3 regions of the Zhongshania guokunii genome follow, and region 1 is predicted to be linked to each of the others. Evidence: predicted binding sites of a transcription regulator. Region 1 holds the regulator's gene; each other region holds the start of a gene.
What was found. The regulator sigma-54, encoded in region 1, starts transcription at its own class of promoters, with help from an activator protein. The targets are predictions, from matches to a motif close to TGGCACANNNNTTGCNNT.

Region 1 (5,090 bases):
CACCATTAGCAGCGGTGAAATAGTAGGCCTACTCGGCCCCAACGGCGCCGGCAAAACCACCTGTTTTTACATGATTGTAGGCATTGTGAATGCCGACCGCGGCTCGATCCGGCTCGATGACCGCGACCTTACCCGCTTATCAATTAACGGCCGCGCCAAACACGGCGTCGGTTATTTACCCCAGGAAGCGTCAATATTTCGTAAATTGAGCGTCGCCGATAACATCATGGCCATTCTAGAGACCCGCAGCGACCTCAACCGCAAACAGCGCAATGAAAAACTCGAGGCCCTCCTCCAGGAATTTCATATCACCCATATTCGCAAATCCATGGGCATGTCACTCTCAGGCGGCGAGCGCCGCCGAGTTGAAATTGCACGCGCACTTGCGACCGAACCCAGCTTTATCCTGCTTGACGAACCCTTTGCCGGCGTCGATCCTATCTCGGTAAACGATATCCAAAATATCGTCAAACATCTGCAGGCGCGAGGTATAGGCGTACTAATCACCGATCACAATGTTCGTGAAACCCTCGACATTTGCGACAAAGCCTATATCGTTGGCGAAGGCCGTATTGTCGCCGAAGGTGACGCCAACACCGTACTCAACAACCAGATTGTGCGCGACATTTACCTTGGCGATAAATTTACGCTATAAGCCCACCCGACAGGTTTTAACAGTAACTTTGCGGCCACGCCAAAGGTTCTAAACTTGGCTGTCGCAGTGCACGGCCACCGCCATTGCGCAACACGACGTTTTTATTCAAAGACTACCAGTCTTTTACAAATGAACCGGCACAGGTATTGCAGGCAATGATTGTCCCGACTACACTGAGAGAGAGGCATAATCATTGCCGGTAGAACAAACTCATTTGTTCGTGTTGCCACTGTCCTGTTGTAGAAGCCACTGCCTATGAAACAATCGCTACAGCTCAAAGTCGGTCAAAGCTTGACCATGACACCTCAGCTGCAACAAGCGATTCGCTTATTACAATTATCCACCCTCGACCTTCAGCAAGAAATCCAATCGGCGCTAGACTCAAACCCACTACTTGAAATCAGCGACGAGGGCGAAGACATCGAGGTCAATATCGAACCGACCTCCGCCGAACCCAAAAAGGCCGAAAAAACCAGCGATCAAGAGACAGAAGCGCCACAACCAGAAGCCGACGCCGACTGGGCTGAGCGCAGTGATATACCTGAAGATCTGCCCGTCGACAGCCAGTGGGACGACGTTTACCAAACCACCGGCAGCGGCACGGGCTCAGGCTCCTCGTCGGAAGACAGCGACTACAACAACGATTACCGGAACTCCAGCTCCGACTCCCTACAAGACCACCTGCGCTGGCAGCTTAACCTCAGTCGCTTGTCAGAAATTGACCGCATTATTGCCGAAGCCATTATCGATGCCATCGATGAAAAAGGCCGACTAACCGTTAGCGCCGAAGAATTAGTTGAAGGCTTTGCCAATGAAGACATTGAAATTGAAGAGTTCAATGCGGTTTTACACCTCATTCAACAATTTGATCCTCCGGGGGTCGCTGCCCGCGACTTACAAGAGTGCCTCTTAATTCAGCTGAAGCAATTACCCGCAGGCACAGCCTACGTCGAAGAAGCTAGCCTTGTTGTAAGCCAATATATGGCGCAATTGGGAAATCGCGACTATAACCAGATTATGCGCCGCTGCCGCTTGAAAGAAGAACAGCTTCGCGAAGTGATTAAATTAGTTCAATCACTCAACCCCACTCCCGGTGACGGCATTGGTGCCGACTCAACCGAGTATGTGGTTCCCGATGTGTTTGTAAGCAAGAAGGATGATCGCTGGTTGGTCGAATTAAATCCCGACATTGCCCCCAAAATCCAGATTAATGCCCACTACGCGGCACTGGCGCGGAAAAGCAGCAATAGCAGCGACAACGACTATATTCGCGACAATTTGCAAGAAGCGCGCTGGTTCATTAAAAGCTTGCTCAGCCGCAACGAGACTTTAATGAAGGTCGCCACCAAAATTGTCGAATACCAGCGCGGCTTTTTTGAGTACGGCGAAGAGGCCATGAAGCCACTCGTCCTGCACGATATTGCCGAGGCGGTGGGCATGCACGAATCCACCATCTCACGGGTAACCACCCAAAAATACATGCACACCCCGCGGGGAATTTTTGAGCTCAAATTCTTCTTTTCCAGCCATGTGTCCACCGATACTGGCGGTGAATGCTCCTCTACCGCGATTCGCGCTCTAATCAAAAAACTGGTTGCCGCTGAAAACCCGCGCAAGCCGCTGAGCGACAGCAAAATCACTGACTTACTAGGCGAGCAAGGCATCCAAGTTGCCCGTCGCACCATTGCAAAATATCGAGAATCACTGGTTATTCCGCCCTCAAACGAGCGGAAACGACTAGTATAGTGGCAGTGCCCCTGTTACGGTCATTGTCGTCATACACGCGCCGTGAGGCGCTAGTTATATTCAGCGATGAAGGAGTAAAATATGCAGATTACTGTTAGTGGTCACCACGTTGACGTCACCCCGTCTCTTCGCGATTACGTCAATACAAAACTCGGCAAACTTCAACGACACTTTGACAATATCACCAATACCGACGTCACCCTGTCTGTGGAAAAATTGGTCCAGAAAGCCGAGGCCACCGTTCACGTTGCCGGCGCCGATTTATTTGCCACCTGTGAATCGGAGGATATGTACGCGGCAATCGACAGCCTAACCGACAAACTCGACCGGCAATTAATTAAACACAAAGAAAAATCGCTAGGTCGCTGAGACCTTTCGATCCACTCACTCTCTCTGTTGCAAGAAACCATGATACTCAATTCCATTCTCACACTAGGACGCACCCATAGCGGTGCGTCCGTTACCAGTAAAAAACGTCTTCTCGAATACATCTCTACTGAAATCAGTGCCGATAATGACGAATTTAACGCCGACGAATTATTCAATGAATTGCTCGCCAGAGAACGTCTGGGTAGTACCGGTATCGGCCACGGCGTGGCGATTCCCCACTGCCGCAGCAACCGCTGCTCAGCGATCACCGGCATGCTCCTTAAGCTAGAGCAGCCCATCGACTTTGAGGCCATCGACGACGCCCCCGTGGATCTCGTATTCGCCCTTATTGTCCCTGCCGAAGCCCACGATGAGCACCTCAAGGTTCTCGGCGCACTGGCCACAGCGTTTAACGAGGAAGAGTTTCGTCGCGACCTGCGCAATGCCGACTCCGACCAAGCGCTACTTGAACGTGCATTGAAACCCTAATGGAAATGATCATCCTCAGCGGCCGCTCCGGCTCCGGAAAAAGTACCGCCCTTCACCAACTTGAGGATGAAGGCTTTTATGCCATCGACAATTTACCGGTGTCGCTACTACCTGAACTAGTGCGCGAACTAGCGCAAAACCCGCTGAATGCCCACCAGAAAGTTGCGGTCTGTATCGACGCCCGCAACTCTCCAGTTGGCTTAGCAAAGTTTAAATCGCTCTGTGAACAAGTCAAAAAACACGCTCAACTGCGAATAGTGTTTCTCGATGCTGGTGACGACAAGTTAATTAAGCGCTTCAGCGAAACCCGTCGCCGCCACCCCTTAGCAACCGATTCACTGCCGCTGGCCGACGCGATCAAACTTGAGTCGATCCTCCTCGAACCAATTGTGGTAGAAGCATCGCTGGCAATCGACAGCAGCGACATGACCGTCCACGAATTGCGCGCGACCATACGCGACCGAATTCTTGGCACCGACGCCAGCCGCCTAACGGTGCAGCTGAAGTCCTTCGGTTTCAAGCGCGGACTACCCCTCGACGCTGACCTAGTCTACGATTTACGCATGCTACCCAACCCCCACTGGCAGGAAGGTTTACGTGCCTTAACCGGCAGAGACTCCGCCGTACAAGATTTTCTTAGCAAGCAAGCAGATGTTCAGCAAATGCACGCTGATATTCTGCAATATATACAGACATGGCTACCCAAAATTGAAGCCAGCAATCGCAGCTATTTCACCATCGCCATTGGTTGCACCGGTGGCCAACATCGCTCAGTATATATGGTTGAAACCCTCGCAGAGGTGCTTCGCAACAATTACCCAGACCTCCAAGTTCGCCACCGCGAGCTGCAGCACTAGAGATTACGATGGTCGAAACCAAACTAATAATTATTAATAAATTGGGCCTGCACGCCCGCGCAGCAGCCAAACTTGTCGCCACCACCGCCGCCTATAGCGCTGCGGTTACCATTCGCATTGGCGACAAATCAGTCGACGGCAAAAGTATTATGGCGCTGATGATGCTCGCCGCCAGCAAGGGTACCGAGATCGCCGTTATTTGCGATGGCAGCGACGAAGATGCCGCGATGGCCGCAATACAAGATCTTATTAATCAACGTTTTGGCGAGGGAGAGTAAGATTTAACTTTATTTCACCCGCAACTCCTTCGCGGATTGTTGCGCGGCCCGCTTTAAAGGATAATTAGCCAGACTACTCTTTTAACCATCACGGCTCAGGCTAGGGATAGGTATGGCCCAGACTGCAGACAAGCTTCAAACCGAGAGCCAACTCAAAACCCTCAATGACGCCTTGGGTTCCGGTGGTTTCCTGCAAATCCGCCGCATGCTAAATGGCCTGCCCCCCGCAGACGCCGCCCACCTTATTGAATCCACACCACACAAAATTCGTAGTGTGCTGTGGCAGCTGATCGACATTGAGAATGAAGGTGACATCCTCCAACACCTCAATGACGAAGTGCAGAGCCAATTTCTGCGCCAGATGGACGCCGAAGAAGTGGCCGCCATCACCGAAGGCCTTGAAACCGATGATATTGCGGACATTCTCCAGCAATTACCGGATCGGGTTATTCGTGAAGTTCTCGAGTCAATGGATCATCAGGACCGCCTCCGCGTAGAGCACGTGCTGTCCTTTGACGAGGACACCGCCGGTGGTTTGATGAACACCGACACGATCACCGTGCGGCCTAACATCACCCTCGACGTGGCACTGCGCTATTTACGTCGCCACGAAAGCCTGCCCGAAATGACCGACAACCTAATTGTGGTCAACCGCAACGATCAGTACATCGGCATCTTGTCACTGCGCAAACTGCT
Region 2 (5,090 bases), on a different contig from region 1:
CTCTGCCGCGGGATTTATATAGCTCACAGTCAGGTTCGGCTCTACCAATAAGATCGCCGTTTTAAGGTTGTCGAGAATTTGATGGTGGATATTACTCGGGGGCATAGCGTCGCCATTATGTTCGTAATGCATTAGCTCAAAGCAATTTCTAGGCCAAGCGAGTTTGGGTGGTTCAACTGGCAATATCGACGGCTTTCGAGGGGCTCATGTGATGAGGGTCCCAATTTAGTGCGTTGCCAGCGGTGGTGGCGCGCAATATTTGCGGGCGTTCCTGCCCTTAGTATAGAGGGTTAAGCTCCAAATTGGTGCGTAAATTATAGGCTTTGCTTAGTTTCCTGGCAGATACACCATGATGTCGACGGCGTCTTTGCTAATTTGCCTGCCGTGCTCGTCGATGATGCTTGCGCCTATGCGATGGGGGCCACGGCTTAGGCGGGGGATGGTGTATTGGGTACTGCTGGAGCGAGTGAGGGTGTCATTGTCTAGGCTAAAGACGATGCGCTGTGAGGGATCTAGTGGATTTTGGGTGCTAGTGCTAACGGTGGTGGCGATGAGTCCATTGGCGATAATGGCGCCGTTGTTGGGGGATTGAATTGTGATTCGGTTGTCGGGGCTTACGTTAATGCTAGTGGGGCGGTGGTTGGGGCGATTACTAACGTCAGTTGCTGGGGTGGTATTGGTGGGTGGGAGTTTCACTGGGGTGCTGTTCTTTGGCGCTTTGTCAGAAAACACAGTGTTGCCGTATTGGTCGGTAGAGCGGTAAATTTCAGTGGCAAAGCTAAGGCTGCTAAGCAGCATGGAACAAATTAGGAGTAGGTAGCGAGCCATACAGCACCTCGGTATTTAATGGCTCTATGATGTGGTGAAGCGCGGAGGAGTGCAAGCTTTGCGAATGGTGTGGTAGGTGTGTAGCGGGAATGAATAAAGGGAGGTTGTAGGTACAAAAAAGCCCGCATGAAGCGGGCTTTTTAAGCGCAGTATGGTTTAAACGCTGTAGTACATATCGAACTCAACGGGGTGAGTTGTCATGGCTAGGCGCTCAACTTCCTGAGACTTAAGGGCGATGTAAGCATCGATAGTATCGTCGTCAAAAACGCCGCCGGCGGTTAAGAATGAACGATCCGCATCCAGTGCCTGCAGGGCCTGGTCTAGGCTAGAAGCAACGGTTGGGATTGATGCGGCTTCTTCTGCAGGTAGGTCGTACAGATCTTTATCTGCAGCGTCGCCGGGGTGGATCTTGTTTTGAATGCCGTCAAGACCAGCCATTAGCATTACCGCAAACGCGAGGTAAGGGTTAGCTGACGGGTCTGGGAAGCGAACTTCAACGCGACGCGCTTTGGGGTTTGGTACAAAAGGAATACGGATAGAGGCAGAGCGGTTACGTGCTGAGTAAGCCAGCATTACCGGTGCTTCAAAACCGGGAACCAGACGCTTATACGAGTTGGTAGAGGCGTTGGTGAAGGCGTTAATAGCGCGAGCGTGCTTGATGATACCGCCAATGTAGAACAGGGCGGTTTCAGACAGGCCGCCGTATACGTCGCCAGCAAATAGGTTGGTGCCGTCTTTGCTCAGAGACATGTGAACGTGCATGCCGCTGCCGTTGTCGCCAACGATAGGCTTAGGCATAAATGTTGCGGTTTTGCCGTAGGCGTGGGCAACATTGTGTACACAGTACTTGAGGATCTGTACTTCATCCGCTTTTTTAACGCAGGTGTTTGGGCCAACGCCGATTTCACACTGACCAGCTGTGCCTACTTCGTGGTGGTGTACTTCAATGGTCAGGCCCATATCGGTCATGGCATTACACATGGCGCCACGCAGGTCGTGGAGGCTGTCGACTGGTGGTACGGGGAAGTAGCCGCCTTTAACACCTGGGCGATGGCCGGTGTTGCCTTCTTCAAAGTTGTCGCCTGATTTCCAGGCCGCTTCGTCAGAGGCAATCGCATAGCTAGCGCCTTCCATTGAAACTTTCCATTTAACATCGTCAAAAATGAAAAACTCGGGCTCGGGGCCAAATAGTGCGTTATCGGCAATGCCAGATGCGCGCATATAGTCTTCGGCGCGTTGGGCGATAGAGCGTGGATCGCGGTTGTAGCCCTGCATAGTAGATGGCTCTACGATATTGCAGCGGATGATAATAGTAGATTCTTCGGTAAAGGGATCAAGAACCGATGCGGAGTCGTCAGGCATCAGGATCATGTCGGATTCGTTAATGCCCTTCCAGCCGGCAATGGATGAACCGTCAAACATTTTGCCGTCTTCAAAAAAGCTTACATCGACGTCTGTTGCCGGAATAGTGACGTGTTGCTCTTTGCCCTTGGTATCGGTAAAGCGCATGTCCGCCCACTTCACGTCATTTTCGGCGATTAACTGCAGAGTGTTCTCTGACATTATGTTCGTCCTCCAGATAGAGAGAGTAAGTTTGAATTCGGCATCGCCGAGGAGTGTTGATTATATTCGCATTGTATTGTGCCGCATAGCGACGCAATCTGCGAACTGAAAAGGCAATAAACATGCCGATATTAGGCTATTTCATAGTATTACTTCGCAATGGCGTTTAATCGTTTTGCTTAAAGCTTGTGCATGAAGCTAAAAAGCCTGCGCCATATTGGTGCTTGTGTTGAAATTTAGCACTATTTTTGTGCGTTAAAGGCGGGCTGCCCCCTGTAAGGCTGAGGGGGTATAATAGGCGGCCCTCCAATTTTTTCGGTCGTTAAATGAAATTCCTCGTTAAATTATTTCCTGAAATCATCATCAAGAGTAAACCGGTTCGCAAGAAATTTACTCGGCAGCTGCGCGACAATTTGCGTAAGTTACTGCTGCCGCTAGACCCGAACCTAGAGATTATTCGCGATTGGGACAGGATAACTATTGAAACCGCTAGTGAGGACCCCGAGGTCATCGCTGGTTTTGTTGCGGTACTCAGTAATACGCCAGGTATTTCACACTTTGTTGAAGTGCTGGAATATCCTCTGGTGGATGTGCACGATATTTACGAAAAAACTCGCCTTGCCATTGGCGATAGCCTGCGCGGTAAGCGATTTGTGGTGCGTTGTAAACGGGTGGGTAAACACGACTTTAATTCTAGTGAAGTTGAGCGCTATGTGGGCGGGGGGCTGAATCAGCACGTTGAGTCAGCGGGTGTGGATTTGCACAATCCCGATGTGACGGTGCGTATCGAGGTGCGTCAGGATCTGGTTTATATTGTGAATCGGCGACTTGAAGGTCTTGGGGGGTTTCCGCTGGGCACGATCGATGCAGCTGTGTCGCTTATCTCGGGTGGCTTTGATTCGACAGTTTCAAGCTATCTAACCATGAAGCGCGGCATGCGTACGCATTTTTGCTTTTTTAATCTTGGCGGGCGCGAGCATGAGGTTGGAGTAAAAGAGGTCGCCTTGTATTTGTGGCTTAAATACGGCGCCTCCCATCGCGTGAAGTTTGTTAGTGTGCCCTTTGAAGATGTGGTTGGTGAAATCCTGAAAAATGTTGAGAACTCGCAAATGGGCGTTATTCTCAAACGCATGATGCTGCGTGCCGCATCGCAAGTCGCAGCTGAGTTGGAGGTGGCGGCCTTGGTTACCGGCGAGGCGGTGGCCCAGGTTTCCAGTCAGACTTTGCAGAACCTATCGGTCATCGATCAAGTCACCGACACCTTGGTGCTGCGTCCACTAATCTGTGCTGACAAGCTCGATATCATCAATATTGCTGCCAAAATTGGCACCGAGGCCTTCGCGGCCAATATGCCTGAGTACTGCGGGGTGATTTCGGTTAAGCCGACCACCCGCGCCAAGCCCGAAAAAATTGCGGCTCAAGAGGCGAATTTTGATTTTGCGGTGCTAGAACGGGCGATTGCCGCGGCAAATTACATCAATATTGACGCGCTTGCCGACGAGGATTTGACGGTAGCCGCCGTTGAGTCTTTACCGATTCCATTGCCAGATGCAGTTATTGTCGACGTGCGCCACCCTGATGAGGTTGATCGCAAACCATTGAAGTTAATGACAAGCGAAGTGCAGGCCATCCCTTTTTACGAGCTACATAGCCGCTTTGCCCAGCTCGACCAAGCGCGCACTTATATGCTGTATTGCGATAAGGGCGTAATGAGTCGTCTCCATGCCTCGCATTTGGTGGAGCAGGGTTTTGAAAACGTAAAGGTGTACCGTCCATCATGAGTGAAACTACAATTGCGCCTTTGTTTGATGTGTTAATTAAGCCGCGCTGGGCAGATCAAGACAGTATGGGTCATATTAATCACGTGCAGTATTTTCGCTATTTAGAAGAAGCGCGGGTCGATTGGCTTGATCAATCGGGCTTTGGAGAAGGTGAGGGTGCGGATAACTTTGGCTTGATTATGGCTGCGGTGGGCTTAAATTTTCGCCGAGAGTGGCATCATGGCCGTATGCTGCGCGGTAAGGCGTGGGTGCTGCATATTGGTAACAGCAGTTTTAGCTTGCGGCAATGTCTTTACTCGGAAGAGGGTAGCGAGCTGGTTGCCGAGGGGGAGTCGACCCTCGTTTGTGTCAATAGCGAGCACCGGCCAATACCGCTGCCGAAATCCGCTCGCGTTCATCTGCAGCCGCATTTATTGCCAGTGTGAAATTACTTAGTTGGTCGCGTTTTGTTCAGGCTTGCCGAGGTTGAGGTTGTACAGTTTGAAGCGCTGCTGCTCTAAGGTCAGGGTAGCGGTCATTACCGCATTGCCGTGTTCAAAGTGAACATTGCTGCTGTAGCTAAGCTTCGGTGGCTCGCTAAATAGTGACAGTGCGCCGCTTAAACGTGAGAACAAGGGCTGTTCCATAGATTGAAACTGACCAAGGTGGGCATAGTCAGCGCAAAGCTTGGCTAGCTGCTCATCGTCGACTTTGGCTAGGGTCTCGGCCGATAGCTGGGCTTTTAGATCTGCCACCTGCCAGCTTGAAATACTTCCTAGCGATGCATTTAAATAGCGGGCGGCGTTGTCGCTGTAGTGGTCTTCCACTTGGCCGCTGTAATAATAGAGGCCGCCAAACAGAACTAAGCTGGCAATAATAAAAGTATTTAATAGCGGGTTGCGCACAGATAGGGATCCTATTTAAATGAGTTTAAGGCTG
Region 3 (5,090 bases), on a different contig from region 1:
CAATCCATCATGACGGCAATACGAGCCGATGAGTGGGATGATTTACAGCTGCGCTTTCCCACTCCACATCAAGACAGTTTTACCAAGACAGCGAAGCGGGAAAAAATCCAATTGAAATGGATATACGCCATCGCCCGCCAAGAAAGTGCTTTTGCTCCCGCCGCAAACTCACGGGTTGGCGCGCGAGGCCTCATGCAATTAATGCCAGGCACGGCTCGCCTAGTAGCTAGGCAAATGGGCATTCCAAGCCCCAAAACCGAAGATTTGCTCATTCCTGAAAAGAACATTGCCATGGGTGGCTATTATCTAGGCCAACTACTTGAACAGTTCGGCGGCAACCGGATATTAGCCACCGCCGCTTACAATGCCGGCCCAGGACGAATTGAACGGGTATTGCTGCGCCAAACTAAAGATATGCCAGCCGACATCTGGATTGAGAACCTACCCTATGGCGAAACCCGAGAATACATTAAAAATGTGCTGGCTTTTAGCGTGATTTACGCCGAAAAGCTAAAGCTAGAGCGGCCGCTGCTGGCCCAAACTGAGCGCCAGATCGGCCCCAGAACCAGTGCCACGGCACTCAAAGACTAGCGCTAGCTTACAATTTTCACCTCGTCGCCAAGGCGAATATTGCCTTGGCCGCGATGGATCATATTTTGACCAAAATAGACCTCATCACCCCGCTGACGTAGTTTTCTTAGCATCATAAATACATCCGCCTCGCGGCTCGCATCCACCAAATTAACAGTGGGAATCGCGCAGCGCGCGCAGGGCTTAACCAGATCAAACTCGATATCGCCTATGCGAATACGTTGCCAATTATCCTCCGCAAATGCCTCAGCACCGCTTATGACGATATTTGGCCGGAAGCGCAAAATATCCATCTCCCGCCCGAGGCCAGCGCTAAACAACCGTAAAGAAGCCGCATTGCAAAGCAAAAATGGAAAACCATCAGCAAAACTAACCCTGTCGCCCTGCTGGGCAAATTGCATATCCACCTGCCGATGCGTTTGCTCTGGCATGTAACAAAGCCGCAGTGGTTTGCCCAGCAAGCTGCTAAGCCAGCTAGCGGCCTCGTCGCCGGCATCTAAGGCGGCGCAGCTATCTGCCCATACCATCACCTTACAGGAAGTTTGGGCACTGGCTACGGGTACGTAAATCTCGGCATTGGCATAATCGAGATGCCAAAGATAAATACCCTCCCCCCTGTATTCGGCGCCAATTCGCGACATTTTTGGAAGCTGGCGCTGGGTGATGAATTGGCCAGCTTCGTCCACCACCAACCAGCGCCGATCGCGATCTGGGCCCCAGCTCGTCACCCTTGTTACTTCCTGTGCGTGGCCGCGCAGAGATTTAACTGGATAAGAGTAAAGTCCCGAAACTTGGATACTCATCGCGCTGACCGCTCACCGGCAAATGCCAGCACCGCCTCGCTATCGAAAGGCCAGCACAATTCCAGGTTGTCGCTTATCCGAGCTAACACCGGAATAGACAGTGCATAGTGCTCGAGCAAGATGTCGTCGTCGGCGATATCAATCACTTCTATTTGCCAATCGTAGCCCTGCGCCAAAAGCTCACTTAAAACAGCTTCAGCCAATTCACACAAATGACAGGCCGAAGTCCCGTACAGTGCAAAGGACGTCACAGGCGTCTGCACTTCCATATCGCCACCCCTAAATAGATATACACCAAAAACAAAAAGCCCAGCAATACTGGGCTTTTTTTAAACCAAAATAAACCGCGGACAAATTATAAATCGTAACCGACTTCGTTGTGACAAGTAATGTCCAAGCCCTGCGCCTCTTCGTCGGCACTCACGCGCAGACCCACTAGCTTGTCTATAAGTACAAATAAACCGTAACTAATAATCGCGGTATAAGCAAAAGTAGCGCCAATACCAATCAACTGCACTTTAAGCTGCGAAGCAATGGTCATACCCTCGGCAAGACCTTGGCCGCTGAATATACCCAGCTCACTGCTGGCAAAAATACCCGCCAAAAAGGTGCCCAATATACCGCCGACGCCATGCACGGGAAACACATCCAGGGAATCGTCTATCTTCCATACCTGCTTCATTGCCAAAGTAATATAAAAACACACAATACCCGCACTCAGACCAATTACGATCGCGCCCGCTGGCCCCACGAACCCAGAGGCCGGAGTGATCGTACCCAAACCAGCTACCATACCCGTTACAGCACCTAAAGCACTCGGCTTGCCGTAGCGCTTCCACTCAATTGCCGACCAGGTCAAACAACCCGTTGCTGCAGACAAGTGGGTTACCAGCATTGCCATACCGGCATCACCATTGGCAGCCAAGGCGCTACCGGCGTTAAAACCAAACCAGCCTACCCACAGCATGCCCGCACCGATAAAGGTCATAGTCAGGTTGTGTGGCGGCAAGGCCATTTGACCAAAGCCCTGACGCTTGCCGAGCACTAGCGCCGCCACCAATGCAGCAGCACCGGCCGTAATATGCACAACAGTACCGCCGGCAAAATCCAGCAAGCCCATTTCTGCCAGCCAGCCGCCGCCCCATACCCAGTGGGTAACGGGCGCGTAGACCAACAACAACCACAGCGCAGAAAATATCATTACCGCCGAGAATTTAATCCGTTCTGCAAAGCCACCGATAATCAGCGCTGGCGTAATAATCGCGAAAGTCATCTGAAACATAATAAAAACGGTTTCGGGAATATCGCCGCTAATACTGGACTCACCTACACCAGCAAGAAACGCTTTACTCAGACCACCAACAAACGCCGAGCCCTCGCTAAAGGCCAAGCTATACCCTGCTACAACCCACAGCAATGACGCTAGACAGGTAATACTAAAACACTGCATTAATACGCTTAGCACATTTTTACTACGCACTAAGCCACCGTAAAACAAGGCCAATCCAGGCAAAGTCATAAACAGAACAAGGGCTGTCGATGTTAACATCCACGCGGTGTTACCGGTGTCGAGATTCTGTGCAAATCCCCACTGTGGTGCAAAAATAGCGGCGAGAAAGCCTGCAATACGCAGCGGGCGCCAATTTCCCTTGTTTTTCATCAAAAATATCTCCTAGTGCGCAGCATTACGCACCACATTGGTTCGTTTATAATTAAATCGCTCAGTATTGGGGCGCTTTTTACCTAGCAAGTATATTTAGATACCAAGGCAAAACCCAACACAACTACTCGTAACTCACTGTTTATGTGCAACATTGTTTTTAGAAGCGCGGTTCAGAAACAGCAGCTAAAGTTAATGCGACATAAAGGTTATTTGCTGAACATCCAGCAACGCACAAATTAGAAGCAATAATCATGCCCAAGCATAGTGCAAAAGCACCACAAGAATGCATTAAGTAATATGTCGTCCTAAAACGCTAAATATAAATAGACTAAAACAAGGTAAGCGCGGGCATTTTCAATTAAAATTCCCTCCCACGCGCAGCATCCCCGCTGAGTGCCCACAGCTGCGGCAAAGGGCCTTAGCAAGCCCAAGACCACGGCAATATAAGCGAACCCTATGAGCAGCGAGAACTATCAGCAACGCAAAGCATTTTTCGACCAGTTGTTAACGATCTATGGTCGGAAACCAGTACTAGAAGCCCTTCAAGACTCTACAATGCAGGTCTACAAGCTCCACCTCGCTCAGAGCAATAAAGAAGACGGCATTATTCGGGAATTGCGCCAGCTTGCCGAACAGCGCGGCATTGAAATAGAGATGCACGAGCGCAAAGCGCTATCGCGCATTTCTAAGAACGGTAAACAAGATCAGGGCGTGGCCGCCGACCTACAGCTCAGCGCCTACCAGCCCTGCTCCGCTATTAGCGCTGATCACTTGCAGGCATCGCCGCGCCGCTATATCGCATTAGACCGCATAACTAACCCGCAAAATCTCGGCATGATTATTCGCTCGGTGGCAGCCAGTGGTATCGATGGCCTTATCTTACCCCGTCGAGGTGGCGCGCCATTAACAGCACTAGTTATAAAAGCCAGTGCCGGCACCCTCTTCAAGGCGCCGATCTACCACTGCGAAGATCTGGATGCCGAATTACTACGCATGAAAGACGATGGCGCCACTCTATGTTGTTTATCGTCCCACGCTGAGCACTCGCTTTTCGATTACAAAGCACAGGGCAGTATGGTTTATATTCTTGGCAATGAAACCGAAGGTGTGAGCCGCAATTTGGAAAAGCGCTGCAATGCGCGCTTAAAAATCCCTATGCACAACGGCGTCGAATCGCTAAATGTCGCGGTGACGGCTGCGTTAATTGCGTTTAGTGGCCTGTAATTGGTAACACGAAACAGGAAAAGAAAAGCGCAAACGCTAGCGTTTGCGCTTAGATTTATTTAGCCAAATAAGCCATGGCCTGCTCAAGCCCACCTAAGGTCATGGGGTACATATGCCCCTCAAGCTGCTTTTCAACCATTTTAATAGACTGAGTCCAGCCCCAGTCTGAGGGTGGCACGGGGTTTAACCAAGCGACCTTCTCATAGGTTTCACGTAAACGTCGCATCCACGTCTCGCCCGCCTCCTCATTCCAATGCTCTACACTGCCGCCGGGCTGAACAATTTCATAGGGCGACATTGACGCGTCACCCACAAAAATCACTTTATAGTCCGAGCTGTACTTATGCAGAATATCCAGCATTTGAATGCGCTCAGCGTGACGGCGCATATTGTTATCCCACACCGACTCGTAGATGTAGTTGTGGAAATAATAATATTCCATGTGCTTAAATTCAGTGCGCGCCGCCGAAAATAGCTCTTCGCAGACCTTAATATGCGGATCCATTGAACCACCCACATCAAAGAACAACAGCACTTTCACCGCATTATGGCGCTCTGGCACCATTTTTAGGTCGAGCATACCGCCGTTCTTGGCGGTGGACGAAATCGTATCGTTAATATCTAACTCGTCCGCCGCGCCGGTGCGCGCAAATTTGCGCAGGCGTCGCAGAGCCACTTTAATATTGCGAGTGCCCAGCTCAACGCTGTCGTCGAGGTTTTTGAAATCCCGACGCTCCCACACTTTAATGGCCTTTTTGTTTTGGCTTTCACCACCAATGCGGATGCCTTCTGGATTGTAACCGCTGTGG

Region 2: a site for sigma-54 is predicted at 2,502-2,519, ahead of glnA (glutamate--ammonia ligase). Genes of this name have one in related genera too.
Region 3: a site for sigma-54 is predicted at 3,297-3,314, ahead of AB4876_RS02305 (ammonium transporter). Genes of this name have one in related genera too.

Annotation. Positions count from the first base shown of each region.
Region 1 covers NZ_JBFRYA010000004.1:154,816-159,905, forward strand. The annotation lists gene lptB (LPS export ABC transporter ATP-binding protein) at 1-655, shown strand, start outside; gene AB4876_RS06155 (RNA polymerase factor sigma-54) at 911-2,401, shown strand; gene hpf (ribosome hibernation-promoting factor, HPF/YfiA family) at 2,483-2,770, shown strand; gene AB4876_RS06165 (PTS sugar transporter subunit IIA) at 2,810-3,259, shown strand; gene rapZ (RNase adapter RapZ) at 3,259-4,116, shown strand; gene AB4876_RS06175 (HPr family phosphocarrier protein) at 4,125-4,394, shown strand; gene mgtE (magnesium transporter) at 4,507-5,090, shown strand, end outside.
Region 2 covers NZ_JBFRYA010000015.1:52,161-57,250, reverse strand. The annotation lists gene glnL (nitrogen regulation protein NR(II)) at 1-105, opposite strand, end outside; gene AB4876_RS15470 (DUF4124 domain-containing protein) at 328-828, opposite strand; gene glnA (glutamate--ammonia ligase) at 985-2,391, opposite strand; gene thiI (tRNA uracil 4-sulfurtransferase ThiI) at 2,718-4,172, shown strand; gene AB4876_RS15455 (acyl-CoA thioesterase) at 4,169-4,597, shown strand; gene AB4876_RS15450 (hypothetical protein) at 4,604-5,056, opposite strand; gene AB4876_RS15445 (sodium-dependent transporter) at 5,072-5,090, opposite strand, start outside.
Region 3 covers NZ_JBFRYA010000001.1:498,589-503,678, reverse strand. The annotation lists gene AB4876_RS02320 (transglycosylase SLT domain-containing protein) at 1-591, shown strand, start outside; gene AB4876_RS02315 (MOSC domain-containing protein) at 594-1,394, opposite strand; gene AB4876_RS02310 (glutaredoxin family protein) at 1,391-1,663, opposite strand; gene AB4876_RS02305 (ammonium transporter) at 1,750-3,054, opposite strand; gene AB4876_RS02300 (TrmH family RNA methyltransferase) at 3,514-4,281, shown strand; gene AB4876_RS02295 (vWA domain-containing protein) at 4,337-5,090, opposite strand, start outside.